4 regions of the Mangrovibacter phragmitis genome follow, and region 1 is predicted to be linked to each of the others. Evidence: predicted binding sites of a transcription regulator. Region 1 holds the regulator's gene; each other region holds the start of a gene.
The links. Region 1 encodes PhoB, which activates phosphate uptake and scavenging genes when phosphate is short. Its sites were predicted from a motif close to CTGTCATAAAACTGNCNNAT; they were not measured.

Region 1 (7,928 bases):
TGACCGCTGGTACCAAACCGTGCCGGGGTTGATGAATAACTGGGTATTTGGGGGCGAATGCACCACTCCGGTTCTCAAGGCAAAACACGGTGATTCCAGTGGTGTCCGTGGCGCTGCCTGGTTATGGCCGCAGGAGAAATAAGCCCAAACCCAGGGTCAGCCAGTGTCAGTGCGAAAGTGAGCCATTACTGACATAACTTTTGGCGTGGCTTTTGATATAGCTTTTAACATAGCTTTTAGCGTCGTTTCTGGCATAACCAGGGGTATTTGCTAAAGGGGCATCTCAGGCGTGAGTATGGCTGCATATTGCCAGTACTCACGCCCCACACAAAAGTGAGCCATCACTTACTTTTGTGCATTAGCTGTCCACTGCGAAATGCTTATCCAGCCGGCTGTACCCCAGCCCGTTCACTTTACGGACTTTGATTTGCACCGGAATACGCTCTTTCATGGCGGCTACATGGCTGATAACACCAATGATTTTTCCGCTGGCATTGAGAGTATCCAGTGCATCAAGGGCGGTATCCAGTGTTTCTGCATCCAGGGTGCCAAAGCCTTCATCAAGGAATAATGAGTCAATACGTGTTTTATGGCTAACCAGGTCAGACAACGCCAGCGCCAGCGCCAGGCTGACCAGGAAGCTTTCCCCACCTGACAATGTTCGGGTATCACGCACTGCATCGGCCTGCCAGGTGTCCACCACTTGCAATTCCAGTGCTTCGTTGTCTTTACGTTGTAACAGATAACGCCCATGTAACCGGTGCAGTTGCTGGTTAGCCAGCCACACAAGGTTATCCAGTGTCAGCCCCTGTGCAAACTTGCGGAACTTATCACCTTCTTTTGAGCCGATCATTTCATTCAACGCGCCCCAGTCGGTGACTAATTGCTGCTGTTGTTCAAGGGAGTGAAGCAGACTTTGTTGTTGTTCTCTTTGGCGGGTATCGTGCACCAGTTGCTGGCGCAATGCCCCCTGGCCGGAGGTATTCTCACGCCACTGAGTGTTAACCAGCGCCAGTTGTGATTCCAGCTCACTCTGGGTGTTCTGCTCGCTAAGGTGCTCTGGCCGTGCCGCAATATGCGTGGCAAGCTGTTGTTTAGCCTGTTCTGCCAGTGCTGTTTGCTGTTGTACCTGTTGAGCCAGGGCGGCCAGACGGTCTGCCAGTTGCTGGCGAGTGGTGTCATCGAGCAATGCCGCCGTCATGGCTTCTGTGGATGCAAACTGGCTGGCCTGCAGGGCGTTATCCAGTGCGAGCTGGTGCTGTGCCAGTTGCTCTTTTTCTTGCTGCAACTGTTGGGTCAGCGCTTCAGACTGGCTGTGTAACGCCACCCATTCGCTGTTATGGCGTGACCAGTCCTGAATCCGCTGTTGCTGAGTCTCTTCGTCGGGTAGCGGTGTATCACTGCCATCGTCTTCCAGTGTCCGGAGGATTAGCCTGATGGCTTCGTCGTCTGTATTCAATTGTGCCAGCAAGGTTTGTTGCCGGAGGAATTGTTCACGGTGTTTTTCACGAGCAGCCAGCCAGGCTTCAACTTCACCGGGTTGCGGCCAGGGCAATTGCCATGTTGCCAGTGTTGTTTGCAGTATGAGGCGTTGTTGTTCGCACGATTGTGATAATTCGGTGACTTGCGCCCGGGTCTGATCTACCAGCGCTTGTTGCCCCAGCCATACCTGGTGTGCCTGGAGTTGAGCCTGGTAAGCGTCATTGTCGCTCAGCCACTGCGTGATATCGTCACCTGGTGCCGCCGACAGGTTCAGCGCATGGCATAATTCGGCCCATTGCTGTTGATGGTGTTCCAGTGCCTGTTCAACGCTGGCCTGCTGGCGGGTTAATTGTTCTGTTTGTGCAGCCAGTGCATCATGCTGGCCTTTTAACGTTGCACCTTCTTCTGCCAGAAGGCGCTTACGCTCTTCCAGTTCAGTTTTGCGCCGCTGGTTTTCGTCTGGTTTCAGTGCCTGGTAATGGGCAACTGCCGGGTGCTCTGTTGCTCCACATAATGGGCAGGGTTGGCCAGCCTGCAGGCGTTCCCGCTCGGCATTCAGGTTAACAATGGCGCTTTCCAGCTCACAGATCCTGGCTACATCCTGGTACTGCTGGTTAACTTCGGCCCAGGTTTTGCGCCGTTCGGCAAGTTGTTCTCCTGCCTGTTGATAACGTTGCTGCTGTTCATTGCGTTGCTGTTGTAACTGTTGGTACTGTTGCTGAAGTGGGGCAAACTCAAACGCCAGGCGCCGGAGTTGTTCGCGTTTTGCCTGGTGTTGCTGGTGTTCTGCCAGGCGCGCAACGGTTTCGTCAGCGGTTAATGAGAGTGCCGGGTGTGCCTGTGTTGCCAGTTTTTCTTGCTGTGCCGTCAGGGTTTGCTGCAAGGCTGTAAGTTGTTTGCTGTCATCCCGATAGCGGGCAAAGCTGCTGCGCCAGCCTGCCAGTTCGTGCTGCCATTCACCCACGGCTTTGTGTTCGCTCAGCCAGTCAGTAATGGCCTGGCGTTGCTTTTGTATATAAGTGGATTTATTACGGGCTGAAAGCCATACCTGCTGGCGCACCAGGCCCGCAGTGCTCAGGCGTTGTGATAACGCAACCAGTTGCTGTTCCAGGTGGTGAACCCGTGCCATCTGGTCTGTACATGTCTGCCAGACAGGGCGTAATTTTTCGGCGGGCAGCGCGAGTGCCAGGCGTGCGCGGTCTGGTTCAGCAGCCTCAAAATCACGCTTCGCCTGGGCCAGTTTTTGCTCAAGCTGGCTGATTTGCTGCTGTTGCTGCGTTAATTGTTGCAACCACTGAACTGCAGACTGCACCTGGCGTTGTTGCGTAAGCAACTGCTGCTCCTGCTGTACCAGAGAGGAAACCTGGTTTTCCAGCTCTGCCCGTTCACCGTCCGTAAGGCATTGCACGCCGCTGGCTTTAGCCTGTAACTGTTCCAGTTGCTGTTTGTGTTGTTTCCATGTGTCGAAAATCAGTGCGGAGATTTGCCCATAAATCTCGGTGCCGGTGAGCTCTTCCAGCAATTCTGCCCGTGCTTTTGCATCGGCATTAAGAAAAGCGGCAAATTGCCCCTGGGAGAGCAACATTGAGCGAGTGAACCGGTCATAGTCCAGCCCGGTCAGGCGGGCAATGGTTTCCAGCTTGTCTTTCACTTTGTCGGCAACAATTTTGCCATCTGCACAACGGGCCAGTTCCACTCTTGGCGCCTGGAGTTTTCCATCGGGCTGGTTGCGTGCCCGGTTCTGGCTCCAGAAGGCTCGCCAGGCAACGCCTTTGACTTCGAACTCCACTTCAGCAAGGCATTCTGCGGTATCCCTGGTCATCAGGTCGTTACTGGACTGGGAAATGGTGCTGAGACGTGGTGTCTGGTGATATAACGCCAGGCAAATGGCATCCAGTAATGTGGTTTTGCCTGCACCGGTTGGCCCGGTAATGGCAAATAAACCATTGCTGTTGAACGGCGACTGAGTAAAGTCGATTTTCCATTCACCTTTGAGTGAATTGAGGTTTTTCAACCGTAGCGTCAGAATTCTCATGAGCCAGGTTCCTCTTCCAGGCGGTGCAGGGTTTCTGCAAACAACCCACGCAGGCGGGAAGCCTGGTTTTCATCCAGGTTTTCTTGTGCCAGACGGCGCTCAAAAACTTCGCTGGTACTGAGTTCGCTCAGGGTTTCTTTTTGTTGGTTAGCGATGATTTTTTCCCGTTGTTCGCGGCTGCGGCGCAATAACACAATTTCTACTGGTAAATCAGCGGTCAGTGCCTGTAGCTGTTTTTGCATGTCGTGGAGATACTGGTCTGTAGTGAGTTCAATATCAAGCCAGGTGACTGGCGTGGAAGGGGCATCCCGCCATGCTTCCAGTTGCTGTTTAATGCTTTCCAGTGAGCCTTTAAGCATTAACAATGGTTGGGTTACCGGCACCGGGAGTGGCGTTACGGTGCTCAGTTTACCTTCAGTGAAATCCACCATCAGAACCATTTTGGTGTTGTTGGTTTCGTCAAAACTGAGTGCAATGGGCGACCCGCAGTAGCGGATATGCTCACTACTGGTGACTTTTTGGGGGCGGTGAATATGCCCCAGCGCAATATAATCAGCTGGCGGAAATGCACTGGCAGGGAAGGCATCAAGAGTACCGATATAGATTTCGCGCACAGCATCACTTTTACTGGCTCCAACGGTTGTCAGGTGGCCGGTGGCAATAATAGGGAGTTTGCGCTCACCGCGTAATTCGCAGGCTGCCTGGTAACCTTGCTGGTAATAGTGGTGAATGGCCCCGACCAGCGCCTGTTGTTTTTGCTGACCACTTTGCCCGGACTGGCTTATCTGGATATCGCGTGGGCGCAAAAAAGGAACCGGGCAGAGTACCGCGCCGGGTTCCCCGTTGCGAAGCGGTAATAAAATGGGGGCTTCGGTATCTGATGTACTGGCAATAACCCAGGTATTGAGGTAGCCCAACAATTCACGCGATTCGTTCAGTGTGGCGACGGAGTCATGGTTGCCGCCCAGCACGACAAGTGTGCAGCCGGTTGCCTGGAGTTGAACAACAAAGCGGTAATACAATTCGCGCGCGTAACTGGGCGGTGAGCCTGTATCGAAAATATCGCCTGCTACAATGACGGCGTCAACCTGGTGCTGTTCAACCATTTCGGTTAGCCAGTTTAGAAAGGCTGCATGTTCCGGAGCACGGCTTTTGGTATAGAAATTTTGTCCCAGATGCCAGTCAGAGGTGTGAAGAATGCGCATAACCTGTCCCGGTCAGAAAGCGAAGTGGTGATTATATACATGTGACGCATTAAGTTGCAGGTGTGTTGTCGTAAGCTGCGTAGCGGATTCCAGTGAGAATATGCGTTGCGACTTGTATTGCAGCAGAAGGAAACGCTTTGTCATAAAATGATATGACAGGTCATGTAATGGTCATTTTTTTCATAAAACTGTCATAAAACTGACGCATAATGACGCCGCGTTAAATTATTGTATATATTTACAGGGCTGATTATGGCGAGACGAATTCTGGTTGTGGAAGATGAAGCACCCATTCGTGAAATGGTGTGTTTTGTGCTCGAACAAAATGGTTTTCAGGCTGTTGAGGCGGAAGATTATGACAGTGCGGTAAACCAGCTCAACGAACCCTGGCCGGATTTAATTTTACTCGACTGGATGTTGCCGGGCGGCTCCGGGATTCAGTTTATCAAGCACCTGAAACGTGAAGCGATGACGCGGGATATACCGGTAGTCATGCTGACGGCCCGCGGTGAAGAAGAGGACCGGGTCAGAGGGTTGGAAATTGGGGCAGATGATTATATTACCAAGCCGTTTTCACCCAAAGAACTGGTCGCGCGTATTAAAGCGGTGATGCGCCGTATCTCTCCTATGGCAGTAGAAGAAGTGATTGAGATTCAGGGGCTCAGCCTGGATCCGTCTTCTCACCGGGTAATGACTGGTGAGAACCCACTGGATATGGGGCCGACAGAATTTAAGTTGCTGCATTTTTTCATGACACACCCGGAACGGGTTTACAGCCGTGAACAACTCCTTAATCATGTATGGGGAACGAATGTTTACGTTGAGGACAGAACGGTAGATGTTCACATTCGCCGTTTACGTAAGGCACTGGAACTCAGTGGGCATGACCGTATGGTTCAAACCGTTCGCGGTACGGGTTATCGCTTTTCAGCCCGTTTTTAATTATCTGGATGGAGTATGACCCGTGCTTGAACGGTTGTCATGGCGAAGGCTGGTACTTGAACTGGCGCTGTGTTGCATACCTGCTTTATTGCTGGGGGCGTTCTTTGGTTATCTCCCCTGGTTTTTACTGGCGAGTGTGACAGGCCTGCTTGTCTGGCATTTTTGGAATCTGTTACGTCTTTCCTGGTGGCTATGGGTTGATCGCAGTATGACGCCACCAACAGGCTCCGGGAGTTGGGAGCCGCTGATGTATGGTATTCACCAGATGCAGATGCGCAATAAAAAGCGGCGCAAAGAGCTGGGTAACCTGATCAAGCGGTTTCGTAGTGGGGCGGAGTCATTACCAGATGCACTGGTAATGATGACAGAAGTAGGTGCCATATTTTGGTGTAATGGCCTAGCTATTCAGTTGCTTAACTTACGCTGGCCGGATGATAACGGGCAAAATATTGTTAATTTGCTGCGCTACCCGGAATTTAACCAGTACATCAAAAAACGCGATTTTGCGCGTCCTTTCAATCAGGTGTTGAACAATGGCCGCCATCTTGAATTTCGTATCATGCCTTATACCGACGGCCAGTGGCTGATGGTGGTGCGTGATGTGACTCAGATGCATCAACTTGAGGGTGCACGGCGTAACTTTTTTGCCAATGTCAGCCACGAATTGCGTACACCACTGACAGTGCTGCAGGGCTATCTCGAGATGATGCAGGACCAGCCACTGGAAGGCGTGGTGCGGGAAAAAGCATTGATTACGATGCGTGAACAAACCTCCCGCATGGAAGGTCTGGTACGCCAGTTGCTGACGTTATCTCGTATTGAAGCGGCGCCAGCGCTGAGTCTTACTGATAAAATTGATGTTCCTCTGATGTTGCGTCTGGTGGAGCGTGAAGCGCAAACCTTGAGCCAGGGGCGTCACCAGATAAGTTTTATGGTTGACCCGGCGTTACAGGTTTATGGCAGTGAAGAGCAGCTTCGTAGCGCTATGTCTAACCTGGTCTATAACGCAGTGAACCATACTCCGGAAGGGACACATATTCAGGTTAAATGGGAAAAAGTGGCTCATGGCGCGCGTTTCTCTGTGCAGGATAATGGGCCGGGGATCTCTCCTGAGCACCTGCCACGCCTGACAGAGCGTTTTTACCGGGTAGATAAAGCACGCTCTCGCCAGACCGGAGGCAGTGGTCTTGGCCTGGCAATAGTCAAACATGCGCTTACCCATCATGATGCCCGTCTGAGCATTGAGAGTGTACCAGGCAAAGGAAGCTGTTTTTCTTTTGAATTACCAGAGCGTTTGCTGGTGAGTGACAAGGTGCTGGCAGCCCAGGCCTGATTTAACTGTAAACATAACTTTCCTGCAGGCCATACTTATGGCCTGTTTTCTTTTGTCTCGCAGAATGAATGAAACAAATGCATCGTGATGGCGACTTTTTGTTCGAACTATAAGCGGTTCTTATGACGATAAAATAGCGATAATGTCTGCTTATTGGTTTGATTGCGGAATAAGCCGCTTGTTTTCGGATCGCTTCTTGCCTTTAAACGCTATAAGCGTTTTAATTGCGCCCCTGTTTGTGCATGAATGCACCAGGATTGCGTTATTAACCGGAAAACTATTCTTAATTATGGTTAATCATGAGCATATCCCGCTGTGCGTGCTGTGTTGTTGGCCATCCACATATTCTGTCTGTGGCCGCTATTCAGCATAGTCATACCCGTTACTGGTTTTCGGGGCATTCAGCGTAGTGTGTTTTCTGTCATTCAGGTTTTTCGTTTCTGCAAACAACATAACCACATCCACAGGCTACAAGTACGATATGACCCGTCAATTAACATCCCGTGACATCATCGCTTTAGGTTTTATGACCTTTGCGTTGTTTGTTGGCGCAGGGAACATTATTTTCCCTCCCATGGTCGGTTTACAGGCAGGCCCACATGTTTGGGTTGCCGCCGCTGGTTTTCTTATTACGGCAGTAGGTTTGCCAGTTCTCACTGTTATCTCGCTGGCAAAAGTCGGTGGCGGTATTGATAACCTCAGCTCCCCCATTGGCCGCCATGCAGGCCTGGTGCTGGCAACCATCTGTTATCTGGCTGTTGGGCCATTTTTTGCCACCCCCCGCACAGCAACCGTGTCATTTGAAGTAGGGATCGCTCCGCTGGCAGGCGATGGTCCCACCCCTTTACTGATTTACAGCCTGATTTATTTTGCGCTGGTGATTGGGATTTCCCTCTACCCAGGGAAGTTGCTTGATACCGTAGGCCATTTT
Region 2 (7,928 bases), 1.9 Mb from region 1:
TTACCACCCGTACTTACCAGGAGCGCCTCGATACTCTGGGCAAAGTACGCGATGCCGGAATTAAAGTGTGTTCAGGGGGAATAGTGGGCCTGGGGGAAAGCGTAAACGACCGTGCCAGTTTGTTGCTGCAACTGGCAAACCTGCCCACACCTCCGGAAAGTGTGCCGGTTAATATGCTGGTGAAAGTGAAAGGCACACCACTGGCAGACAACGACGATGTTGATCCTTTTGATTTTATCCGCACCATTGCGGTAGCCCGTATCATGATGCCTTCTTCCTGGGTCCGCTTATCCGCCGGGCGTGAGCAAATGAATGAACAAACCCAGGCCATGTGTTTTATGGCAGGGGCTAACTCGGTGTTCTATGGCTGCAAACTGCTCACCACACCTAATCCTGAAGAAGATAAAGACCTGCAATTGTTCCGCAAACTGGGGATCAACCCGCAAACCACACAAGTCAGCCATGGAGATAACGCCCAGGAAAGTGAATTAACTGAGCAGTTATTACATGCAGACACCGAACAATTTTACAATGCCGCACTCTGATGAGCTGGTCGCAACGTATTGATAACGCGCTGTCAGCACGGCGCGAGCAAGGTCTGTGGCGCGCAAGGCAGGTGCGCCACCCGGGCACTGAGCGCATGTTCTCCGACGGGCAGCAGCAGTGGCTTAACTTTGCCAGTAACGATTACTTAGGGATGAGCCAGCACCCTGCGGTTATCCGCGCCTGGCAAGCCGGAGCCGCGCGCTATGGTGTGGGAAGTGGTGGCTCCGGCCATGTCACTGGCTATACCCGCGCCCATGCTGAGCTGGAAACGTCTCTGGCTGGCTGGCTGGGCTACCCGCGCGCCTTACTGTTTATTTCTGGTTTTGCAGCCAACCATGCCGTAATCAGCGCACTAATGCAGCAAGGCGACAGGCTGCTGGCCGATAAGCTGAGTCATGCCTCGTTACTGGAAGCAGCTATACAGTCACCTGCCGTGTTGCGCCGTTTTGCACATAATGATGCCGGTTCTCTGGGGCGTTTACTTGCTGGTGGGCATACCGCAGAGCAACTGGTGGTCACGGAAGGGGTGTTCAGTATGGATGGCGACCAGGCACCACTACCTGAACTGGCCCGGCTTGCCGGGCAGTCTGGTGCGTGGTTGATGGTGGATGACGCCCATGGCATTGGCGTGCAGGGCGAGGGAGGCAGGGGAAGTTGCTGGCAGGCCGGTATTCAGCCAGATGTTCTGGTGGTGACCTTTGGTAAAGCCTTCGGTGCCAGTGGGGCTGCGGTATTGTGCAGTGAAGCCGTTGCCGATTACCTGGTCCAGTTTGCCCGCCACCTGATTTACAGCACATCGCTCCCACCTGCACAGGCCGAAGCACTCAGCGCCGCACTGGCCGTGATCCGCCACGCTGATGAAGCCCGGGAAGCACTTCAGCGCCATATTGGGCATTTCCGGGCCGGAGCGGCGGGTTTGCCCTGGGCGCTGTGTGAGTCATCTACGGCGATTCAGCCACTGATAATTGGTGATAATGCCCGTGCATTGCACCTTGCTCAGTGCCTGCGCGAGCAGGGCATCTGGGTGACAGCGATACGCCCGCCGACCGTTCCACCCGGTACCGCCCGGTTGCGTTTCACATTGACGGCGGCTCACCAGCCAGAAGATATCGACCGCTTACTGGAGGTGTTGTATGCCCTTGCCCGTGAATAAAGCAGCCGTGGCGGCGGCCTTTGGGCGTGCCGCTTCTGGTTATGACAAACATGCCCATTTTCAGCGTGAAAGCGGCCAGCAGCTTATTACCTTGTTGGGTGACATTTCTCCTTCCCGGGTACTGGACGCCGGGTGTGGCACCGGTTGGTTCAGCCGCTACTGGCATCAGCGTGGTGCAGCTGTTACCGGACTGGATCTCTCCGTTGCCATGCTGGAGCAGGCAAGCCTGCACAGCCCGGCAATAGAGTTCCTGTGTGGCGATATAGAAGCATTGCCACTTCCTGATGCCAGTGTTGATCTCGCCTGGAGCAATCTTGCTATTCAGTGGTGCGCGGATCTACGCCTGGCGCTGAGTGAACTCTGCCGGGTAACCCGCCCCGGAGGGCATGTCGCGTTCACAACACTGGCAGCAGGGTCGCTGCGTGAATTACACCAGGCATGGCGTGCGGTTGACCAGCGTAGCCATGGCAACCACTTCCTGCCCCGGCAAGCCATTGACGACGCCTGTCGCGGCTGGCAGTGCCAAATAAACACAGTCACCGTACGTGAACGCTGGGCTGATGTGCTGAGCGCAATGCGTTCCCTGAAAGGGATTGGCGCCACGCATTTGCACGCCGGGCGCGCCCCTGCCACGTTAACCCGGCAACAGCTTCAGGCGCTGTCACTGGCCTGGCCGCAGGAGGCGGGTGAATACCTGTTAAGTTACCAGTTAATAGTAGGAGTGATTACGCGTGAGTAAACGTTGGTTTGTTACGGGAACGGATACTGAGGTCGGGAAAACTGTTGCCAGTTGTGCGCTGTTACAGGCGGCAGCACAGCACGGGTTTCGTACTGCTGGTTACAAGCCAGTGGCGTCAGGCAGTGAATCCACGCCGGAAGGAATACGTAACAGTGATGCACTGGCTTTGCAGCGCAACAGTACCGTACCGCTGGCCTACCACCAGGTAAACCCACTGGTCTTTCTGGAACCCACTTCGCCGCATCTGGTCAGCCGGGATACCGGGCAGCCCATTACCTTTCCCGTAATCTCTGCCGGGTTAGCTGCGCTGGAGCCTCTTGCCAGTTGGGTACAGGTTGAAGGTGCTGGTGGCTGGTTCACGCCACTGAGCGAAGAGAACACTTTTGCTGACTGGGTGGTGCAGGAACAATTGCCAGTGATTCTGGTGGTGGGGGTTAAACTTGGGTGTATCAATCACGCCATGCTGACTTTACAGGCAATTCGCCAGTCCGGGTTACCTGTTGCAGGCTGGATTTCTAATACTGTATTACCGCCAGGCGCTCGTCATCTGGATTATCTGTCAACATTACGCCAGCGGCTGGACGCGCCTTTTCTGGGAGAAATTCCTTTTCTGGAACACGCGGAAACACATACCAATCTTGGGCAGTATCTTGATATCACTGCCCTGATTTAATCTTGCGGCATTACGGTGCTATCCAGTCTGAAACCATATTGTCATCCAGCATTGTCAGGTCGCCCTGTGCAACGTTGCGCCCGCGATGCAGCAGGCAAAATTTATCCGCCACCCAACGGATAAATGACAACCGTTGTTCAACCAGCAGTATTGTCAGGCCAAATTCCTGGTTCAGGCGGCGTAATGTCTGGCCCAGGTCCTGAATAAAACTGGTGCCGCGGCCATTAGTCGGTTCGTCCAGAATCAACAGTTTGGGGTCGTTCACCAGCGCTCTTGCCAGTGCCAGTTGCTGTTGCGTATCGCCAGCCAGGTCACCACCACGTACCTGGCGCAGGGTATACAATTCCGGGAACAATTCATAAACCAGCGGCGAAATTCGCTTATGTTGTTCACCTGCAGCCATCATGGCGATATGCAGGTTCTCTTCCACACTCAATTGAGAGAAAATCCGTTTATCCTGAGGAACATAGCCTATTCCCAGGGCTGTACGCCCCTCTGGTGGGCGGGTCAGCAAATCTTCTGGCGGGCAGCCTTGTGCCTGCCAGAGCATACTGCCACTTTGTACCGGTATATGGCCGGTAATACAGTTCACCAGCGTTGTTTTACCAACGCCAGGCGCGCCAAGCAGGCAAATGCATTGCCCTGTGGGCAAGTCCAGGTCAACATTCCATAATGTATGTTTTTCACCATAAAATTGGTTAACAGCACGTAAACTCAACATAATGTCCTCCTCCCGGACCGGTTGTACGTCAGGCTATTCCACTCAGGCGTAAATTCACCCGGCGCTGGTAACCACTCATATAACCACAGCGTCCTGCATCACTTTCTGCCAACAGGAAAGGGGGTGAGCTCCAGTCTGGTAATCTGTGCAATTCTCTTGCCAGAAAGCGTAACCACGACAGAAATTTCCACGAACCAGGACGATACTTACAAAAAACACTGGTTTTGCACCCCACAACTAAGACTTTGGTTGCACTGTGCACTTTGGCAGTGCTTTGCTGAGGATAATTTTGGTGCAGCGTGTTGACACAAAACAAATCCCTGTCTGGTCTGGTGCAAATTTTGTTATCAGGTCATCAACAAAAAAGAGGGCTGCCAGCGAAAAAATTTTGCCGGAAAATTTTTTATACGCTGTTTTTGTAAGAAAGCCGCAATTCAGCGGACTATGTCCTTAAAGGGCTTAAAGCAGTTATCCACTATTCCTGTGGATAACCTTGTGCATTAGAGTTAGAAAACTCACGGCAGGCGAGAGAATACGCGGCTTTCACCTGAATTGATGTTAAAGCCACCTTTATTTAAATAGTAATAAATATCAAATAGTTATATAAAATCAATCCTTCACGGTAATGCTGCGGGTTGTGTCTTAAAACTTTCATGACATCTCTTGACAATTGTTAAAAATGGAAAAATTCTGGGGATAACCTGGTCATTGCGGATCTTGCTGGTATAAACAGCGGGTGTTTGTGCCAAACATGTCATTTTGTACTGTCATTTAGCGCGCTCACTACCGATACTGGTTATTTAGCCAGTAATTAGGGTTGGCAAAAAACGGTATGGCAGTTAAAATTGCATCTTCCTCCCGCCATGGTGCAACAGGTCTTCTCTTATGAGTAAATTGTTCAAATTACACTCCAGCTTTACGCCATCCGGGGACCAGCCCGATGCCATTCGTCGCCTGTCTGAAGGGCTGGAAGATGGCCTGGCGCACCAGACACTGCTCGGTGTAACCGGATCAGGGAAGACATTTACCATCGCGAATGTTATTGCAGACCTGCAACGCCCTACGATGGTGCTGGCACCTAACAAAACACTGGCGGCGCAGCTCTATGGCGAAATGAAAGCGTTTTTCCCGGAAAATGCGGTTGAGTATTTTGTTTCTTATTACGATTACTACCAGCCGGAAGCCTATGTTCCCAGCTCTGACACCTTTATAGAAAAAGACGCATCAGTAAATGAGCACATCGAACAGATGCGGCTTTCAGCCACCAAAGCACTGCTGGAACGGCGTGATGTGGTTGTAGTGGCATCTGTTTCTGCCATTTATGGTCTGGGTGACCCGGACCTTTACCTGAAAATGATGCTGCACCTGACGGCCGGAATGCTGATTGACCAGCGCGCTATTTTGCGTCGCCTGGCAGAGTTGCAGTACACCCGTAACGACCAGGTGTTCCAGCGCGGTACTTTCCGGGTACGTGGTGAAGTTATCGATATCTTCCCGGCGGAATCTGATGATATCGCCCTGCGGGTTGAATTGTTTGATGAGGAAGTTGAACGGTTGTCGTTATTTGACCCACTGACCGGGCAGGTGGAGTCTGTTATCCCGCGCTTTACTATTTACCCGAAAACCCATTACGTCACACCCCGCGAACGTATTTTGCAGGCGATGGAAGAAATCAAAACCGAACTGGCGGACCGGCGCAAGGTGTTACTGGCAAATAATAAATTACTCGAAGAGCAACGCATCACCCAGCGGACACAGTTTGACCTCGAAATGATGAATGAACTGGGGTATTGCTCGGGAATTGAAAACTACTCGCGCTTTCTTTCCGGGCGCGGACCGGGAGAGCCGCCACCAACATTGTTTGACTACCTGCCCGCAGATGGCCTGCTGGTTATCGATGAATCTCACGTTACCGTGCCGCAAATAGGCGGGATGTACCGCGGTGACCGGGCACGTAAAGAAACGCTGGTTGAATATGGTTTCCGGTTGCCTTCCGCGCTGGATAACCGCCCACTCAAATTCGAAGAATTTGAAGCCCTGGCACCGCAAACCATTTATGTTTCTGCCACACCGGGTAATTACGAGCTGGATAAATCCGGCGGTGAAGTAATAGACCAGGTTGTACGCCCTACAGGTCTGCTGGATCCACTGATAGAAGTGCGCCCGGTAGCTACTCAGGTGGACGATTTGCTCTCAGAAATTCGCAAGCGCACGGCCATTAATGAACGAGTGCTGGTTACCACTCTGACGAAACGTATGGCGGAAGACCTTACCGAATACCTTGAAGAGCACGGTGCCCGTGTGCGCTACCTGCACTCCGATATCGACACAGTCGAACGCATGGAGATTATCCGCGATTTGCGCCTGGGCGAGTTTGATGTACTGGTGGGGATTAACTTGTTGCGCGAAGGCCTGGATATGCCGGAAGTGTCGCTGGTGGCAATACTGGATGCTGATAAAGAAGGCTTCCTGCGTTCTGAGCGCTCACTGATTCAGACTATTGGGCGTGCGGCGCGTAACCTCAACGGCATGGCGATTCTGTATGGCGATAAAATTACACCATCGATGGCAAAAGCCATTGGTGAAACCGAACGCCGTCGCGAAAAACAGATGCTCTACAACAAAGAGCATGGCCTGGTGCCAAAAGGCCTGAACAAGAAAGTGGTGGATATCCTGGCGCTGGGCGAAGGAGTAATGAAAACCAAAGCGAAACGCGGTAAGACGCGTGGCGGAGACGCTGCTGCACGCACTGTCGCGCAAGATATGTCACCGAAGGCCATGGAGCAGAAAATCCATGAACTGGAAACACAGATGATGACTCACGCGCAAAATCTGGAATTTGAAGAGGCGGCAAAATTACGCGACCAGCTACAGCAATTGCGCGCGTTGTTTATTGCTGCCTCATAATCTTAGCTGCTTTTCTGTAGTGCCAGGTCGATGGCCTGGCGCAACCGCTGGCGGTCATGGCGGTAGGGGACATCACTGGCTGCCAGGGCAGTCTGGATCACGGTTTTGGCATCATGGCTTGCGGGCAGGGTGTTATATTCACCGGTAATAACCGTACTGATAACAGGTTTCCCTATTGCCTGCTCCATTATGTCCAGCCGCTCATCCAGCGTCAGTAAGGCCGCTGCACTGTGCTCTTTCCCCAGATTATCAATAAACACCACTTTTGCCTGAGTACGGCGCAGTGCTTCAGTTAACTCAGGCATGAGTAAAATCGGCATCAGGCTGGTATAAAAACTTCCCGGTCCAATAATCACCAGGTCGGCTTTTTCCAGAGCCAGAACTGCTTCGCGGGTGGCACAAACCTGCGGGGACAATTGCAACCTTTGTGGAGGTACCCTGAGCTGGTCAATATTTACCTCTCCCCAAACTTCATGGCCCTCGTTATCTGTGGCCAGTAAATCCACAGGTTGCTCAGACATCGGGATCAAAAACGCATCCACATGCAGCCAGGTACGAATCAGGTTAATGGCTTCCAGTGGGCGTACACTCAGGTGATCGAGTGCTTTAAGAATTAAATTCCCCAGGTTGTGGCCAGCTAACTCGCCATTGCCACTAAACCGGTATTCAAATAACGCCGATGCCACGCTCGGGTCGGTAATCAACTGGTTCACGCAATTACGCAGGTCGCCCCAGGCAATTCCCCCCTCTGAACGGCGAATGCGCCCGGTTGAACCGCCATTGTCTGTGGTGGTGACAATGCCAGTCAGGCGTTGGCCTAAAAAGCCCAGTGCAGACATTACTCGTCCAAGCCCATGACCACCACCCAGAGTGACCACACAATCCAAATCGGCCAGTGCCCGGCTGCGCATAGGTTTTCCTTATAAAACATATTTACTCCTTAAATTACCTGAATAGCGGTTAAAAGACGAACCTTTGGCAAGGGAAAATGACATCTGTCAAAGCAATGCCTGCAAACAACGGCTATTTTGTCGCGAAAATGCAGAATTGTGTCGATATATACTTGTTTATATAGCGAAAGTCGTCTGGCGCTTCATGCCAGAAAGCGCTACTATCCTGCTAACCCGGTTTCAGAAATCTGAAACTGACACTCAAGCCCTGGCGCCTGTGTCGCAAGATATGGTGCCCT
Region 3 (7,928 bases), 1.8 Mb from region 1:
CAACACAGGCAACAACAATTGGTTGTGCGCTGGTTAGATGGCGACTTCAGGGTAAGAGTGCAGGGTCTGCGACCACTGGAGGACCTTAGTACTCTGTTCTTTGAAAAAAACTGGCCTGATTTTCTGACGGGCAGTATTTATCACCATGCTCCAACGCCACCGGGCGATTAAGAAGCCAGCGCCTGAGCACACGCCCAGGCGGAGCTCCAGGCCCACTGGAAGTTGTAACCACCCAGCCAGCCGGTGACATCAACCACTTCACCAATAAAATAGAGCCCTGGCACCGTGCGGGCTTCCATGGTCCGGGAAGAAAGCGCATGGGTATCGACACCGCCAAGCGTCACTTCGGCGGTGCGGTAGCCTTCGGTGCCATTTGGCACTATTTCCCACTGTGACAGGTGTGCGACCAGGTCTGCCTGCTGGCGTGAATTAAGCTGTTTCAGAGTGACATCTGGCACCAACCCCAGCGACATCAGCACTTCGATTAACCGCTTCGGTAATAACATGGCCAGGGTGTTTTTCAGGCTCTGGTTCGGGTGTGCCTGGCGTTGTTCGTCCAGTAACGCATCCACGCCACCATCTGGAGCCAGGTTAACCATAACTGGCTCACCAGCACGCCAGTAACTGGAAATTTGCAGCACAGCCGGGCCAGACATGCCCCGGTGTGTGAACAAAATATTTTCACGAAATTGCGTGCCATCCTGCGCGGTTACCACCGAGGGAAGCGATACACCTGACAACGTTTGCAACTGTTCCAGCAAGGGTTTATGCAGCGTGAATGGCACCAGGCCTGCCCGGGTAGGCAATACAGGGAGGCCGAACTGCTCAGCCACTTTATAGCCAAAAGGTGAGGCGCCCAGACCGGGCATAGACAGGCCGCCACTGGCAATGACCAACTTGTTAGCGTGAATTTCCGCGCCATTAAGCTGCAGCGTATAGCCCTGCTCATTGCGTTCAATAGCTAACACTTCACTGCGCAACCGCAATGTCACGTTACCCTGCTGGCACTCGTCCATCAACATGGTGACAATTTGTTCTGCTGAATCATCACAAAACAACTGTCCCAGTGTTTTTTCATGCCAGGCAATACCATGGCGGGAAACCATGTCGATAAAATCCCATTGGGTATAGCGTGCCAGGGCAGATTTGCAAAAATGAGGGTTTGAGCTCAAATAGGCCGCAGGTTCGATATAAAGGTTAGTAAAGTTGCAACGACCACCACCAGACATAAGAATTTTTCTGCCTGGTTTTTTCCCGTTGTCCAGTACCATGACGCGCAAACCCGCCTGCCCGGCCTGTGCCGCACAAAATAACCCGGCCGCACCCGCGCCAATCACCACCACATCGAATTGTTCCACACTTTCCCCCTGTTTTATCTGGCGGCGAATTGTAAAGATAGTCCGTGAATCACACCAGCACAAAAGCCAATCCTTCAGGTATCCCATTGAATTATTACAAATTAATGACAATCAGTAAGAAAAGCGACGCAATTTAAATCAAAAAAAGTCTATTTTCACTTTGCCCCCGGCGCAGTTGTCCTGGATAATGCGCCGCGTTCATGTCCACAGAATGGCTTAACGTCTATGCTACATCTCTTTGCAGACCTGGATTTGCATACCGGGTTGTTATTGGTTCTCGCACTGGCTTTTGTGTTGTTCTACGAAGCCATCAATGGTTTTCACGATACAGCAAACGCTGTCGCTACCGTCATTTATACGCGTGCGATGCGCTCACAACTGGCTGTTGTAATGGCTGCTGTATTTAACTTCTTCGGTGTCCTGTTGGGCGGGCTGAGTGTCGCGTATGCCATCGTTCACATGCTGCCAACAGACTTATTGTTGAATGTCGGTTCCGCACACGGTCTTGCCATGGTGTTTTCCATGTTGCTTGCCGCCATTATCTGGAACCTTGGCACCTGGTACTTTGGTTTGCCGGCCTCCAGTTCTCATACGCTGATTGGCGCTATCATCGGTATCGCCCTGACGAACGCCCTGATGACTGGCACATCCGTCGTGGAAGCACTCAACATTCCAAAAGTCATCAATATTTTTGCCTCTCTAATCGTTTCTCCGATTGTCGGCATGGTGCTGGCGGGTGGACTGGTGTATCTGTTGCGCCGCTACTGGAACGGCACCAAAAAACGCCGTCGCGTCCACTTAACACCTGCTGAGCGCGAAAAACAGGATGGTAAAAAAAGGCCGCCATTCTGGACGCGTATTGCCCTGATTGTTTCTGCCATTGGTGTCAGCTTCTCCCACGGCGCGAATGACGGGCAGAAAGGTATCGGGCTGATTATGCTGGTATTAATTGGCGTGGCACCCGCCGGTTTCGTGGTAAACATGAGTTCAACAGGTTACGACATTACCCGCACACGGGATGCCGTGACGAACGTCGAACTCTATTTCCAGCAGCATGGTGAAGCAGTTAAACATGTCATTGATATGTCGCCACCGGCTAACCTGGCACCCGTTCCGGGTGAAGCGCATGAGTTCCATTGCGATGCCAGCCGTGCTGTGTTTGCGCTGGATACTGCCAAAGGCCTGTTAGCCAACCTCGACAGCTATGAAAAGTTGAGCCTGGAGCAACGCAGTCATTTACGCCGTATGATGCTGTGTATTGCCGATACGACAGACAAAGTCGCTAATCTGCCGGAAACCAACTCCGACGATAAACGGTACCTCAAGAAACTCAAAAGTGACATGCTGAGCACCATCGAATACGCGCCCATCTGGATTATTATGGCGGTTGCGCTGGCTCTGGGTATTGGTACCATGATTGGCTGGCGCCGCGTTGCCACCACCATTGGCGAGAAAATTGGTAAGAAAGGCATGACTTACGCACAAGGGATGTCTGCACAGATGACTGCTGCGGTTTCCATCGGTATTGCCAGCTACACCGGCATGCCAGTGTCCACCACCCATGTGTTGTCGTCTTCTGTGGCCGGTACCATGCTGGTTGATGGCGGCGGGTTACAAAGCCGCACGGTTAAAAGCATTCTGATGGCATGGATATTTACTCTTCCTGCTGCCATTCTGCTTTCCGGCTGCCTGTACTGGTTGTCATTGCACCTGATCTGATTTGCAAATTTCACCATAAGCGGGCTGCCAGGCCCGCTTCATATTGATGAAAAAGAAGGGAAAAACGTGGTTTTCCCTCCTTTTTAGTGAGTAGCCGAAAATCAATGAATTGATTTTCCTTGTTTTTGATTGGGTGACACCCTCTGGTTCTGTGCGGAAATGAGGATTGTCATCGACCATAAGCGGGCTGTAAGGCCCGCTTAATCTTACCTTTTCAGCGCACATTCCATTCAGCTCAGTGCCAGATAGCCAGGCCCACCAGGCTCACAATCACTAACCCACACAATGAACTTGTCAGAATGAACTGGCGCCGCACACGTTCACAACGGCGAATAAATTCATCATCATGATGGTCTGAATACCGCTTAGCATAAATGTATCTTACCAGGCGCATTTGTTTGCTGGGTTGACCATGTGATGTGAAAAAGCCACCACCATCGACATACTGATACAGTAAAGGATCACAACCTCGTAGCACCACCAGTAACGCACGTAACGATGAGAAGTAACGCGCCATATTGATGACACATACGACACACAACGCCCAAAACAACGCAATGGTGCTGATCATACATCCTCCCCGGCGATTTTCCGGCCACTCCGGATAACATCGCTCCCCAAAACAGACAGTCAGCAAAAGGGTCAGTGAGCTAAAGGCACCCAGCCATAATAAGTTTATCGGCTTGCCTTATTAAATAGTGTAGGTCGCAGGTGGTTTTTTTTTCCATACAACAAACCGATAACAACTGCACAAAACAGGTAATTGATTGTTATATATCAACCTGGCGCAAATTGACTGCGCGCCTGTCGCGCTATAATGTAGACAGGAATTCAGTACCTGAGGTCATTACGCTGGAAGTCGTTCCCGTAAACCAGCTTTGCTGATACGGGCACACAGGAGACCAAAATTGCCTGGGTTGTTCTCCTGTCCATGTGTTCATCGACAGCTTATGGAAGGAATAACATTATGGCTTACAAACATATTCTGATTGCGGTAGATCTTTCCCCGGAAAGCAAAGTTCTGGTTGAAAAAGCGGTCTCCATGGCCCGCCCATATAATGCGAAAATTTCGCTGATCCACGTCGACGTAAACTATTCAGACCTGTATACCGGTCTTATTGATGTGAATCTGGGTGATATGCAGAAACGTATCTCCGAAGAAACCCATCACGCACTGACAGAGTTATCTACGGGCGCAAACTACCCAATTACTGAAACGCTGAGTGGTAGTGGAGATCTGGGCCAGGTTCTGGTGGATGCCATTCGTAAATATGACGTTGACCTTGTGGTATGCGGCCATCATCAGGACTTCTGGAGCAAACTGATGTCTTCAGCGCGCCAGCTTATCAATACGGTTCATGTTGATATGCTGATTGTGCCGCTCAATGACGACGACGAAGAATAAGAGCAGTAAGCACAGCGCAGGCACTCTGTGCGGTAAACACAAAGCACACCCTTGCCAACGCGGCAAGGGTGTTTCATTTCAGGCGTGTGGTGTGCCGGGGTAAATATCAAAACGGTGGTTTTTGGTGGTGATAGCCGAACGGGTTTCGACACCCGCCAGCGCCGGTGCATAATCCGGGCGTTTCACGACCACCCGCTTAGTTGCCAGGCGTTGTGCCGGTGCCAGAAGTGCATCAGCATCGTCATCAGCCCCAACCAGTGACTGAAACACCCGCATCTCTTTTTTCACCAGCGCACTTTTTTGCTTATGGGGATACATCGGGTCGAGGTAAACCACCTGCGGGCGGGGTTCCAGCCCTTCCAGCGCTGTCAGGCTCGAACCGTGAATCAGTGCCAGCCGTTCCCGCAGCCAGCCACCAATTTCCGGGTCCTGGTAACCACGATTCAGGCCATCTTCCAGTAAAGCGGCCACTACCGGATGACGTTCCAGCATCCTTACATGGCAGCCTACAGAGGCCAGCACAAAGGCATCGCGTCCAAGCCCTGCCGTCGCATCCACCACATCAGGTAAATACTCGCCTTTCACGCCAACCGCCTTTACAACCGCTTCCCCTCGCCCACCGCCAAACTTGCGCCGGTGAGCCATCGCGCCAGCGACAAAGTCGACATAAATACCACCGAGCTTTGGCTCATCCCGCTTGCGTAATTCCAGTTGAGAAGCGGTCAGTACCAGTGCCATGGCGTTATTTTCATCGTGGGTTAGCCCCCAGCGCGCCGCCAGAACAGATAAGGCGCCGGGATCGGCGCCTGTTTCAGCTAACAAACATATGTTCACGGTTAACTTCAGCCCTGAATGCCGTAATGGTGCAGCATGGCATCCAGTTGTGGTTCACGGCCACGGAAGCGTTTGAACAGTGTCATCGGCTCTTCGGAACCGCCACGGCTTAAGATGTTATCCAGGAAGGATAAGCCTGTTTCACGGTTGAAAATACCCTCTTCCTCGAACCGGGAAAACGCATCCGCTGCCAGGACATCGGCCCACAGGTAGCTGTAATAGCCCGCAGCATAGCCGCCAGCAAAGATATGGCTGAAGGCATGCGGGAAACGCCCCCACGCCGGAGAAGGCACCACAGCCACCTGTTTTTTGATTTCTGCCAGTGTTTCGAGAATTTTTGCCCCCTGTTGCGGAGAAAACTCAGCATGCAGGCGGAAATCAAACAGGCCAAACTCAAGCTGGCGCAGAATAAACATTGCTGCCTGGTAATTTTTCGCCGCCAGCATTTTATCCAGCAGAGACTGTGGCAGCGGTTCGCCGGTTTCGTAATGGCCAGAAATAAATGCCAGCGCTTCCGGTTCCCAGCACCAGTTTTCCATAAACTGGCTTGGCAGCTCAACAGCATCCCAGGGCACACCGTTGATCCCGGAAACACCCGCGGTATCAATACGTGTCAGCATATGGTGCAGGCCGTGCCCGAACTCATGGAACAACGTAGTGACTTCATCATGGGTAAACAGTGCCGGTTTGCCATTCACCGGGCGGTTAAAGTTACAGGTCAGGTAAGCAACGGGTTTTTGCAACGAACCGTCGGCTTTACGCAACTGGCCCACGCAGTCATCCATCCATGCGCCACCCCGTTTGTGCTCACGGGCATACAGGTCGAGATAGAAACTGCCGCGCAGGTCGCCCTGCTCATCATAGAGCTCGAAGAAACGTACATCCGGGTTCCATACGTCCACATCATGGCGTTCTTTCGCGGTAATGCCGTAAATGCGTTTTACCACTTCGAACAGGCCATTTACTGCCTTGCTCTCCGGAAAATAGGGGCGCAGCTGTTCGTCGCTGATACTGTAGAGGTGCTGTTTTTGCTTCTCGCCATACCAGGTGAGATCCCACGGGTTCAGTTCATCCACACCATAATGCTCACGGGCGAAAGCGCGCAATTGCGCCAGTTCCGCTTCACCTTGTGGGCGCGCACGTTTGGCTAAATCGGTCAGAAAATCCAGCACCTGCCCGGTGTTTTCTGCCATTTTAGTTGCCAGAGATTTCTCGGCATAACTACCAAAGCCCAGCAACTCCGCCAGCTCGTGGCGCAACGCCAGGATCTCCTCCATGACTGGCGTGTTATCCCACTTACCGGCATTTGGTCCCTGGTCAGAAGCACGGGTGCTATAAGCGCGGTACATCTCTTCACGTAACGCTGCGTTATCGCAATAAGTCATTACTGGCAGGTAGCTCGGGATATCCAGCGTCAGTAACCAGCCTTCCTGCTCTTTCGCTTCTGCCTGAGCTTTGGCGGCTGCCATTGCGCTTTCCGGCATCCCCGCCAGTTGGGATTCATCGGTAATCAGTTTGCTCCAGCCCATGGTGGCATCCAGCACATTATTGCTGTAGAGCGAACCCAGTTCAGACAACCGCGCCGCAATCTCACCATAGCGTTTCTGTTTGTCTTTTGGCAGCCCAATACCGGACAATTCAAAGTCTCGCAGTGCGTTATCCACTGCTTTTTTCTGTGCCACGCTCAGGCTGGCGTAATGTTCGCCATCGCGCAGGTTGCGATACGCCTGGTACAGGCCTTCGTGCTGCCCAACCCAGGTGCTGTATTCGGATAACAATGGCAGCGTTTGTTCATATGCTGCACGCAATTCCGGGCTGTTTTTGACCGAATTGAGGTGGCTTACCGGTGAGAAAATCCGCCCCAGCCTGTCATCGGTTTCCGCCAGAGGCTGGCACAGGTTATCCCATGTCCAGGGCGCGCCATGCGCCACCACCTGCTCAACTGCGGCACGGCAGGCATCCAGTGCATCGGTCACGGCTGGCACAACATGTTCAGGCTTGATTGCAGAAAACGGAGGAAGAGTAAAATCGGTAAGTAATGGATTGGTCATAGCACAGTCCCAAATAAAGTGAGGCGTATTTCCACACGCACTCTGATGTTCCTGAATGGTCCACATCTCAAATAACCCAGCAGCCTGGTGAGCTACAAATCACTGGTATTATCAGGATATACATTAAGGTATAGCATGGGGGCGTAACCTGCTCATTTCAATGCTGGCCAGCACCTTTCCCGTCGCTATCACTTTTCCGGTATACTGAGCGATTATTGTCAGACATCCTGGACTCCCGCAATCATGCTTAGTTACCGCCACAGCTTTCACGCTGGCAACCACGCCGATGTGCTAAAACACACAGTGCAAAGCCTCATCATTGAGTCGCTTAAAGAAAAAGAAAAACCGTTCCTGTATCTGGATACCCACGCCGGAGCCGGGCGCTATTTGCTTAACAGTGAACAGGCGGAGCGCACGGGTGAATACCTGGAAGGGATTGCCCGCGTGTGGGACTGCCCGGATTTGCCTGAAGCCATGGCACCCTATATCAACGTAGTTCGCCAGCTTAATACCAACGGTAACCTGCGCTATTACCCTGGCTCCCCGCTGATTGCCCGTGAG
Region 4 (7,928 bases), 910 kb from region 1:
AAATCCACACTACTGCGCACGCTTTATGGCAACTATTTACCCGATTCGGGCAGTATCAACGTAAATCACCATGGTGAACAGATTGATTTGGTGACTGCCAGCGCCCGGCAAATTTTGGCATTGCGGCGCGATACGCTGGGCTGGGTGAGCCAGTTTCTGCGTGTGATCCCGCGCATCAGTGCATTGGAAGTGGTGATGCAGCCTTTGCTGGAACGGGGCGAAGCGCGTGATGTGTGCGAAGACAAAGCCCGTGAATTACTCGCCCGCCTCAACGTACCACAACGTTTATGGTCACTGGCGCCTGCCACGTTTTCCGGCGGCGAGCAGCAACGTGTGAATATCGCCCGTGGGTTTATTGCCCGGTCGCCAGTATTACTGCTGGATGAACCCACCGCATCGCTGGATAACAAAAACTGTGCGGCGGTTGTGGCATTGATTGAAGAAGCCCGCAGCCGTGGTGCGGCGATTGTCGGCATTTTCCATGACCGCGAAGTCAGAGAACGGGTGGCAAACCGCCTGCATATTATGAACCCCCTGGTGGCGGAGACAGAAGCATGATTATCAACAATGTGCGTATGGTACTGGAGCAGGAAGTGGTTTCCGGTTCACTGGAAGTGCGTGACGGGGTGATTAGCAGTTACAGTGAAACACCCAGCCAGTTGCCACAGGCGCTGGATGGTGAACAGGACTGGTTACTGCCGGGGCTGGTTGAACTGCATACCGACAACCTGGATAAATTTTTCACCCCGCGCCCAGGTGTGGACTGGCCGGCCCATTCCGCCATGAGCAGCCACGATGCGTTGATGGTTGCCAGCGGCATTACCACCGTGCTGGATGCCATTGGTGTGGGTGATGTACGCGATGGCGGCCACCGCCTGGATAACCTGGAAAAAATGATTGGCGCCATTCAGGAAAGCCGCAGACAGAATGCCAACCGGGCCGATCACCTGCTGCATTTACGCTGCGAGCTGCCTTACCACGCCACGCTGCCGCTGTTTGAACAACTGATGAACACTGATATTTTGCGTGTGGTGTCACTGATGGACCATTCTCCCGGTCAGCGCCAGTATGCTTCGCTGGAGAAATTTCGTGAATATTACCAGGGCAAATACCAACTGACAGACAGCGAAATGGCAGTGTATGAAAGCGAACAGGTTGCTCTGGCGGCACGCTGGTCGCGCCCCAACCGTGAAGCGATTGCCGCATTATGCCGTGAGCGCGGCCTGGCACTGGCCAGCCACGATGACGCCACGGCGTCGCATGTGGATGAATCCTGTGAGATGGGCAGCGTAATAGCGGAGTTTCCCACCACGTATGAGGCCGCGCAGCATTCCCGGGACAAAGGCCTGCGTATCTTGATGGGCGCACCGAACATTGTGCGCGGTGGTTCGCATTCAGGGAATGTGGCGGCACACTGCCTGGCAACCAGTGGTTTACTGGATATTCTGTCATCAGATTACTACCCGGCAAGCCTGCTGGATGCCGCGTTTCGCCTGGCGAAAGACGAGCGTAATTCACTGAAGCTCCCGGCAACCATCGCAATGGTGACGGCAAACCCGGCGCGGGCGATTGGCCTGGCTGACCGTGGGCGTATTGCTGAAGGGCTGCGGGCAGACCTGGTGCTGGCGCATACCCACCACGGGCATGCACAGGTGCGCCATGTCTGGTCGCAAGGGCGACAGGTTTACTGATGGCACGGTTAATCTGGCTGACAGGGCCTTCTGGTTCAGGGAAAGACAGCCTGCTGGATGCCTTGCGCGCACAGCCGCCTGCCGGGCTGGTGATTGCCCACCGCTACATTACTCGCCCGGCTTCTGCAGGCGGGGAAAACCATGTGGCGCTGACCACCACCGAATTCCGTCGCCGCTTACAGGCAGGGTTGTTTGCACTGCACTGGCAGGCCCATGGCTGTGAGTATGGGCTGGGCATAGAAATGGATTTGTGGTTGCAACGGGGGCTTAATGTGCTGGTAAACGGCTCCCGCCAGCATTGCGCTACCGCCCGGGAGCGCTATGGCGACCAGCTGTTTCCTGTCGTGCTCCAGGTCTCTTCCGATGTGCTGGCACAGCGCCTGCGTCAGCGCGGGCGTGAAGACGAAGCGGCTATCGCCCTTCGTCTGCAACGCAGCGTTAGCGCTCCTGAACCCAATGCTGTTTGCCTGAAAAACGATGGCGCGCTGGCAGACACCCTGGCGGCGTTTAACCAGTTGCTGGAGAACCATGCATTATGCAACTCACCTTTTTAGGCACCGGTGGCGCGCAACAAGTGCCGGTCTTTGGTTGTAGCTGCCTTGCATGCCAGCGTGCCCGGCAGGATAACCGCTATGCCCGTGGCCCTTGCAGCGCGCTGCTCCAGTCCGGTGATGAAACAATACTGATTGATGCCGGGCAGTGCCACCTTGAACAGCGCTTTGCGCCAGGGGAGCTGAGCCGGATTATGCTCACCCATTATCACATGGACCATGTCCAGGGGTTATTCCCGCTGCGCTGGGGGATGGGGGAACTGATCCCGGTGTTTGGCCCGCCGGATTCACAAGGTTGCGATGATTTATTCAAACACCCCGGAATCCTGGATTTTCAGGCCCCTTTCACGCCTTTTGAACCCGTTCAGTGGTCGGGTATGACCGTCACGCCAGTACCTTTGCAGCATTCAAAAATCACCTTTGGCTATGTTTTCAGGAAAAACGGTGCCTCCGGTAATACGCTGGCCTGGCTGTGCGACACTTGTGGGCTACCTCCCCAGACCCTGGCATTTTTGCAAAACACACCGCTGGAACACCTGGTGCTGGATTGCAGCCACCCACCAGGTGATACACCACCGCGCAACCATAACGACATCAATCAGGCACTGGCTATCCACCATGTGCTGCAACCGCAGCACACCTGGCTTACTCATATCAGCCACACGCTGGATAACTGGTTGCAGGAAAACCGCCTGCCAGAATCGGTTTCCCCCGCCAGGGATGGCATAACCCTGGCCTTATAACCACTCACTCAGGGTTGTTCACCGTTTAATCACTTTATTGTCATTAAACGTTCATCTGTGCTCGCCTTAATAGGGGCATCTTAACCAACAGATGGCAATGACAATGAACATGGCGCAGGCACTTTTAAAATCCACTTTAGCAGCCCCGGAACCGCAACTTCAGCCGGTTGCACAACAGACAGTGCTGAGTGTGCAGGATCTGTGTAAATCCTGGAATGGTCAGCACAATGTTCTGGATGGTATCAGTTTTGATCTCCATGCCGGTGAGCTGGTGGGCGTGATTGGCCGCTCGGGGGCAGGGAAATCCACACTGTTACATGTGCTCAATGGCACTCACACCGCCACATCCGGGCATATCCTGAGTCTGGAAGACGACGATGATGAGCGGGATATCACTGAACTGCATGGCCGGGCGTTACGCCAGTGGCGCAGTGAATGCGGCATGATCTTCCAGGACTTTTGCCTGGTACCGCGCCTGGATGTATTAACCAACGTGCTGTTGGGGCGCCTCAGCCAGACCAGCACACTGAAATCCCTGTTTAAAATTTTCCCGGACAGCGACCGCGCTCGGGCCATTGAGTTACTGGAATGGATGGGCTTACTGCCCCATGCTTTGCAGCGCGCGGAAAACCTGTCCGGCGGCCAGATGCAGCGCGTGGCAATTTGCCGCGCCTTAATGCAGAACCCGCGTATTTTGCTGGCGGATGAACCTGTTGCCTCCCTCGACCCGAAAAATACCCAGCGCATTATGGATGCCCTGAAGCAGGTCAGCCAGCGTGGAATCAGTGTCATGGTCAACCTGCACTCAGTGGAACTGGTGCAAAGCTATTGCTCGCGCGTGATTGGCATTGCCAGTGGGCGCGTGGTGTATGACGGGCACCCGGCAAGTTTAACAGAAGACACCCTGCAACAACTCTATGGCGATGAAATCAGCCAACTTCACTAACGCACCCTTACCAACAAGACTCACAGGCAAATGATAATGAAAAGGCAGAAAAACCTTATGAAACACTCCTTTCGTTCACTGGCACTGATGGCAGGCGTATTCATGGCCGGTAACGCGATGGCGTCGGATGCGCCAAAAGAATTGAATCTGGGAATTTTGGGTGGGCAAAATGCCACACAACAAATTGGCGATAACCAGTGCGTAAAAACGTTCTTTGATAAAGAACTGCATGTAGACACCAAACTGCGTAATTCGTCTGACTACTCTGGTGTTATTCAGGGCTTACTGGGCGGCAAAGTGGATATGGTCCTGAGTATGTCACCGTCGTCTTACGCATCGGTCTATATCAACAACCCGAAAGCGGTGGATATTGTGGGTATTCTGGTGGATGACAAAGATCAATCCCGGGGTTACCACTCCGTGGTCATCGTCAAAGCCAACAGCCCGTATAAAAAACTGGAAGATCTGAAAGGGCAGGCGTTCGGTTTTGCCGATCCGGATTCCACCTCGGGCTACCTGATCCCGAACCATGCGTTCAAAAAAGAGTTCGGTGGCAACACCGACAACAAATATAACAACTTCTTCTCCAGTGTGACCTTCTCTGGTGGCCATGAACAGGACATTCTGGGCGTGCTGAACGGCCAGTTTGCCGGTGCCGTCACCTGGACTTCACTGGTGGGCGACTACAACACCGGTTATACCGCTGGCGCCTTTGGCCGCCTGATTCGTATGGATCACCCGGATCTGATGAAACAGATCCGCATCATCTGGAAATCGCCGTTGATCCCCAATGGCCCGATCCTGGTGAGCAACAGCCTGCCGGCCGATTTCAAAGCCAAAGTGGTTGCAACTATTAAGAAACTGGATAAAGAAGACCATGCCTGCTTCGCTAAAGCCGTGGGTGGTGAACAGCATATTGGCCCGGCAACTGTTGCCGATTACCAGCAAATCATTGATATGAAACGTGAGCTGGTCACAGCCCGTTAAGTTATTTGGTACTGGCGCCCGGTAATATCACCGGGCGTTGTTTTATCTCAGGTAGCGCACATGACGTCGAACACCGAGTTTGAACAGTATTACCAGCAAGTTAAACGCCAGCAAAAGCGCGATACCTTGCTTTGGTCGCTGGTTTTATTGGGGCTTTACCTGGCTGCGGGCAATGCAGCGGAATTCAGCCTCACTACGCTCTGGCAGGCACTGCCACACTTCTTTGATTACCTGTTTGAAACCCTGCCAATACTGCACTGGAACCAGTTGTTTGCCGACGGGCATACCAGGGGCTCGTTATTGTACTGGGGCTACCGCTTGCATATTCAGTTACCGCTGATTTGGGAAACCCTGCAACTGGCACTGGCGTCTACCCTGGTGGCCGTTGCGCTGGCGGTGGTGCTGGCCTTTATGGCGGCAGGCAATACCTGGACACACCCGGCATTACGCTATGGCGTGCGCTCGCTGGTGGCATTTTTGCGCACCATGCCAGAACTGGCCTGGGCGGTGATGTTTGTGATGGCATTCGGTATTGGGGCGATACCCGGCTTTCTGGCGCTGGCACTGCATACCGTGGGCAGTCTGACCAAACTGTTCTATGAAGCCATTGAAAACAGCTCTTCGCGCCCGGTGCGCGGGCTGGCTGCCTGCGGTGCCAGCCGCCTGCAACGCATGCGTTTCGCGCTGTGGCCGCAGGTGAAGCCGCTGTTTTTATCTTACAGCTTTATGCGCATGGAAATTAACTTCCGATCTTCCACTATTCTGGGGCTGGTTGGCGCGGGCGGTATCGGTCAGGAGCTGATGACTAACATCAAACTCGACCGTTATGACCAGGTGAGCATCACGTTGCTGCTGATTATCCTGGTGGTGTCATTACTGGATTTGTGCTCGGGCAGGTTGCGCCGCTGGGTGCTGGAGGGGAAGGTATGAGTGTGTGGCAAACGGAACCGGATATCGCCCAGTACCGCGATTCTCACCCTGAATTATTTCGGGCACAACGGCGCTATTTGCGTGGTGTCGCTATTCTGGTGCTGGCGGTAGTGGCCTATTACGTCTGGTTTTTCCTGCAGTTTGGCATTACTGCCGAACAGTTCACACGGGGTATTGGTCAGTTGGGGCGTTACTTTGCCCGCATGTTTGTCTGGCATGATTTTGCTTCCTGGCCTTTTGGGTATTATCTGGGGCAAATTGGCATCACGCTGGCGATTGTGTTTGCCGGTACTCTGACGGCAACATTCATTGCGTTGCCTTTGTCTTTCTTCGCTGCCCGTAACGTGATGCAGGGCCGGGTTAATGGCGTAGTTGCCCTGTTGATGCGCCGCCTGTTTGATGTGCTGCGTGGCGTGGACATGGCGATTTGGGGGCTGATTTTCGTGCGTGCCGTAGGGCTTGGGCCGCTGGCCGGTGTACTGGCAATCGTGATGCAGGACACGGGGCTGTTAGGGCGTTTATACGCAGAAGGTCATGAGGCGGTAGAGCGTTCGCCCGGGCGTGGGCTGAGTGCTGTCGGTGCCGGGAGTGTGCAGAAGCACCGCTTCGGTATTTTCACGCAGTCTTTCCCTGCGTTCCTGGCGCTGAGCCTGTACCAGATAGAGTCCAATACGCGTTCAGCGGCGGTTCTGGGTTTTGTGGGTGCCGGTGGGGTGGGGCTGGTGTATGCCGAAAACATGCGCCTGTGGAACTGGGATGTGGTGATGTTTATCACCCTGATTCTGGTTGCGGTGGTCATGGCGATGGATGTGGCATCAACCTGGTTACGCCAGCGTTATATCACCGGTAAAACGGTACCCCTGTTTGAAGCCCGTTAATTAGTTTAAATCCCAGCAAATTTTTAAAGCCCGGCAATTTTTTAAACATCGTTATTCAGTGCCTGTGCCGCTGTCCCGGCGCAGGCACCAGAACGGCGCCCGGTTGTTGGTACTGTGTTACTTTTGTTTACTTTACGTTAAATCAACAGGTTGTGTGCATATTGCGCTTTGAGCCATGAAAAAAGTGTGTGTAGAATAACCTACTCACTAAAGGAATTGCTCATGCCCCAACGTTTGTTCCTCTCTCTGGCGCGTTACCTGAAACACGGGTTTATCACCCCAGTGCTGTTTCTGGCTGCCTGCTGGCTGGTGAGCAACCCAACGTTAGCTCAGGCGAGCGAATCCACCTCTGGCACACCTCTCTCTGCACCCGTTACCACGCATTACAGCCATGACAGCCACAATATGGTCATGCTGCACACTATGGCGATGCGTACTGCGGTAGACCATATTCTGTGTGAGAAAGATTGCCACCCGGATTATGGCAAGTTGCAGCACCACAAACTGCAACCTGAACCTGTTGCCATGGAATCCGGGCTGTTGCTGGTAGAACGCTGGGAGCGTGACTGCGTGCAACCAATGGCCTGGCATGTCCCGCCCAGCACCGGCCCACCCGCCGAAATCCGTTTTTGCCGTTTCAGAGAATAGATCTACCCGTTTTTCACCAGTCTGGTGGCCTTTTGGCCGTTTGTGAAAATTTGGGAGATTTCTCTAATGAAACTGTTATCTGTCCGTTCTGCTGCGCTGCGCGGCACCTTGTTAGTTACCGCTTTATCCACCGCAACACTGTTGCTTACCGCCCCCACTGCCGCTTTGGCAGAATCCACGCACGACAGGCAAGGCATGCAGGATATGCCAGGTATGAACACGCCTGCTACACAACCTGCAGAGGTTATTACCGCCACCGGTGTCGTGAAAAACTGGGGAGCAGAAAAAGTCTCGATTGCTCACCAGGCTATTCCACAACTTAACTGGCCTCCTATGACCATGCAGTTTTCCTTGCAGGGTTACCAGGGGCAGGCTTTTGCCCCCGGCCAGCGCATCACCTTTGCGTTTAAACAGGTGACAACGGGTTATCAACTGGTTTCCGCCAGCACGAACTAACACCGGAGTCACAATGAAAAAACCATGGAAAATGGCGGCCTGCGGGCTGCCTGCCCTGCTGTGGCTGTCTGCCGCGCAGGCAACCACTCTGGAAGCAT

Region 2: uvrB (excinuclease ABC subunit UvrB) is a predicted target of PhoB. The motif match lies at 4,470-4,489, and genes of this name have one in related genera.
Region 3: pitA (inorganic phosphate transporter PitA) is a predicted target of PhoB. The motif match lies at 1,450-1,469, and genes of this name have one in related genera.
Region 4: phnC (phosphonate ABC transporter ATP-binding protein) is a predicted target of PhoB. The motif match lies at 3,023-3,042, and genes of this name have one in related genera.

The regions. Positions count from the first base shown of each region.
Region 1 is NZ_CP134782.1:4,339,763-4,347,690, reverse strand. Features, by position in the region: gene mak (fructokinase) at 1-142, shown strand, start outside; gene sbcC (exonuclease subunit SbcC) at 359-3,517, opposite strand; gene sbcD (exonuclease subunit SbcD) at 3,514-4,722, opposite strand; gene phoB (phosphate response regulator transcription factor PhoB) at 4,975-5,664, shown strand; gene phoR (phosphate regulon sensor histidine kinase PhoR) at 5,687-6,997, shown strand; gene brnQ (branched-chain amino acid transporter carrier protein BrnQ) at 7,479-7,928, shown strand, end outside.
Region 2 is NZ_CP134782.1:522,305-530,232, forward strand. Features, by position in the region: gene bioB (biotin synthase BioB) at 1-545, shown strand, start outside; gene bioF (8-amino-7-oxononanoate synthase) at 545-1,699, shown strand; gene bioC (malonyl-ACP O-methyltransferase BioC) at 1,680-2,438, shown strand; gene bioD (dethiobiotin synthase) at 2,431-3,111, shown strand; gene MPHASIOC01_RS02440 (ATP-binding cassette domain-containing protein) at 3,122-3,832, opposite strand; gene uvrB (excinuclease ABC subunit UvrB) at 4,718-6,739, shown strand; gene yvcK (uridine diphosphate-N-acetylglucosamine-binding protein YvcK) at 6,742-7,650, opposite strand; molybdenum cofactor riboswitch at 7,876-7,928, shown strand, end outside.
Region 3 is NZ_CP134782.1:350,150-358,077, reverse strand. Features, by position in the region: gene MPHASIOC01_RS01600 (FAD-binding protein) at 1-171, shown strand, start outside; gene MPHASIOC01_RS01595 (NAD(P)/FAD-dependent oxidoreductase) at 168-1,358, opposite strand; gene pitA (inorganic phosphate transporter PitA) at 1,584-3,077, shown strand; gene uspB (universal stress protein UspB) at 3,313-3,648, opposite strand; gene uspA (universal stress protein UspA) at 4,045-4,482, shown strand; gene rsmJ (16S rRNA (guanine(1516)-N(2))-methyltransferase RsmJ) at 4,561-5,316, opposite strand; gene prlC (oligopeptidase A) at 5,325-7,367, opposite strand; gene MPHASIOC01_RS01565 (23S rRNA (adenine(2030)-N(6))-methyltransferase RlmJ) at 7,611-7,928, shown strand, end outside.
Region 4 is NZ_CP134782.1:5,248,447-5,256,374, reverse strand. Features, by position in the region: gene phnL (phosphonate C-P lyase system protein PhnL) at 1-558, shown strand, start outside; gene phnM (alpha-D-ribose 1-methylphosphonate 5-triphosphate diphosphatase) at 555-1,691, shown strand; gene phnN (ribose 1,5-bisphosphokinase) at 1,691-2,245, shown strand; gene phnP (phosphonate metabolism protein PhnP) at 2,227-2,985, shown strand; gene phnC (phosphonate ABC transporter ATP-binding protein) at 3,095-3,931, shown strand; gene phnD (phosphonate ABC transporter substrate-binding protein) at 3,989-4,918, shown strand; gene phnE (phosphonate ABC transporter, permease protein PhnE) at 4,979-5,848, shown strand; gene phnE (phosphonate ABC transporter, permease protein PhnE) at 5,845-6,726, shown strand; gene MPHASIOC01_RS25205 (hypothetical protein) at 6,949-7,374, shown strand; gene MPHASIOC01_RS25200 (copper-binding protein) at 7,441-7,830, shown strand; gene MPHASIOC01_RS25195 (TolC family protein) at 7,844-7,928, shown strand, end outside.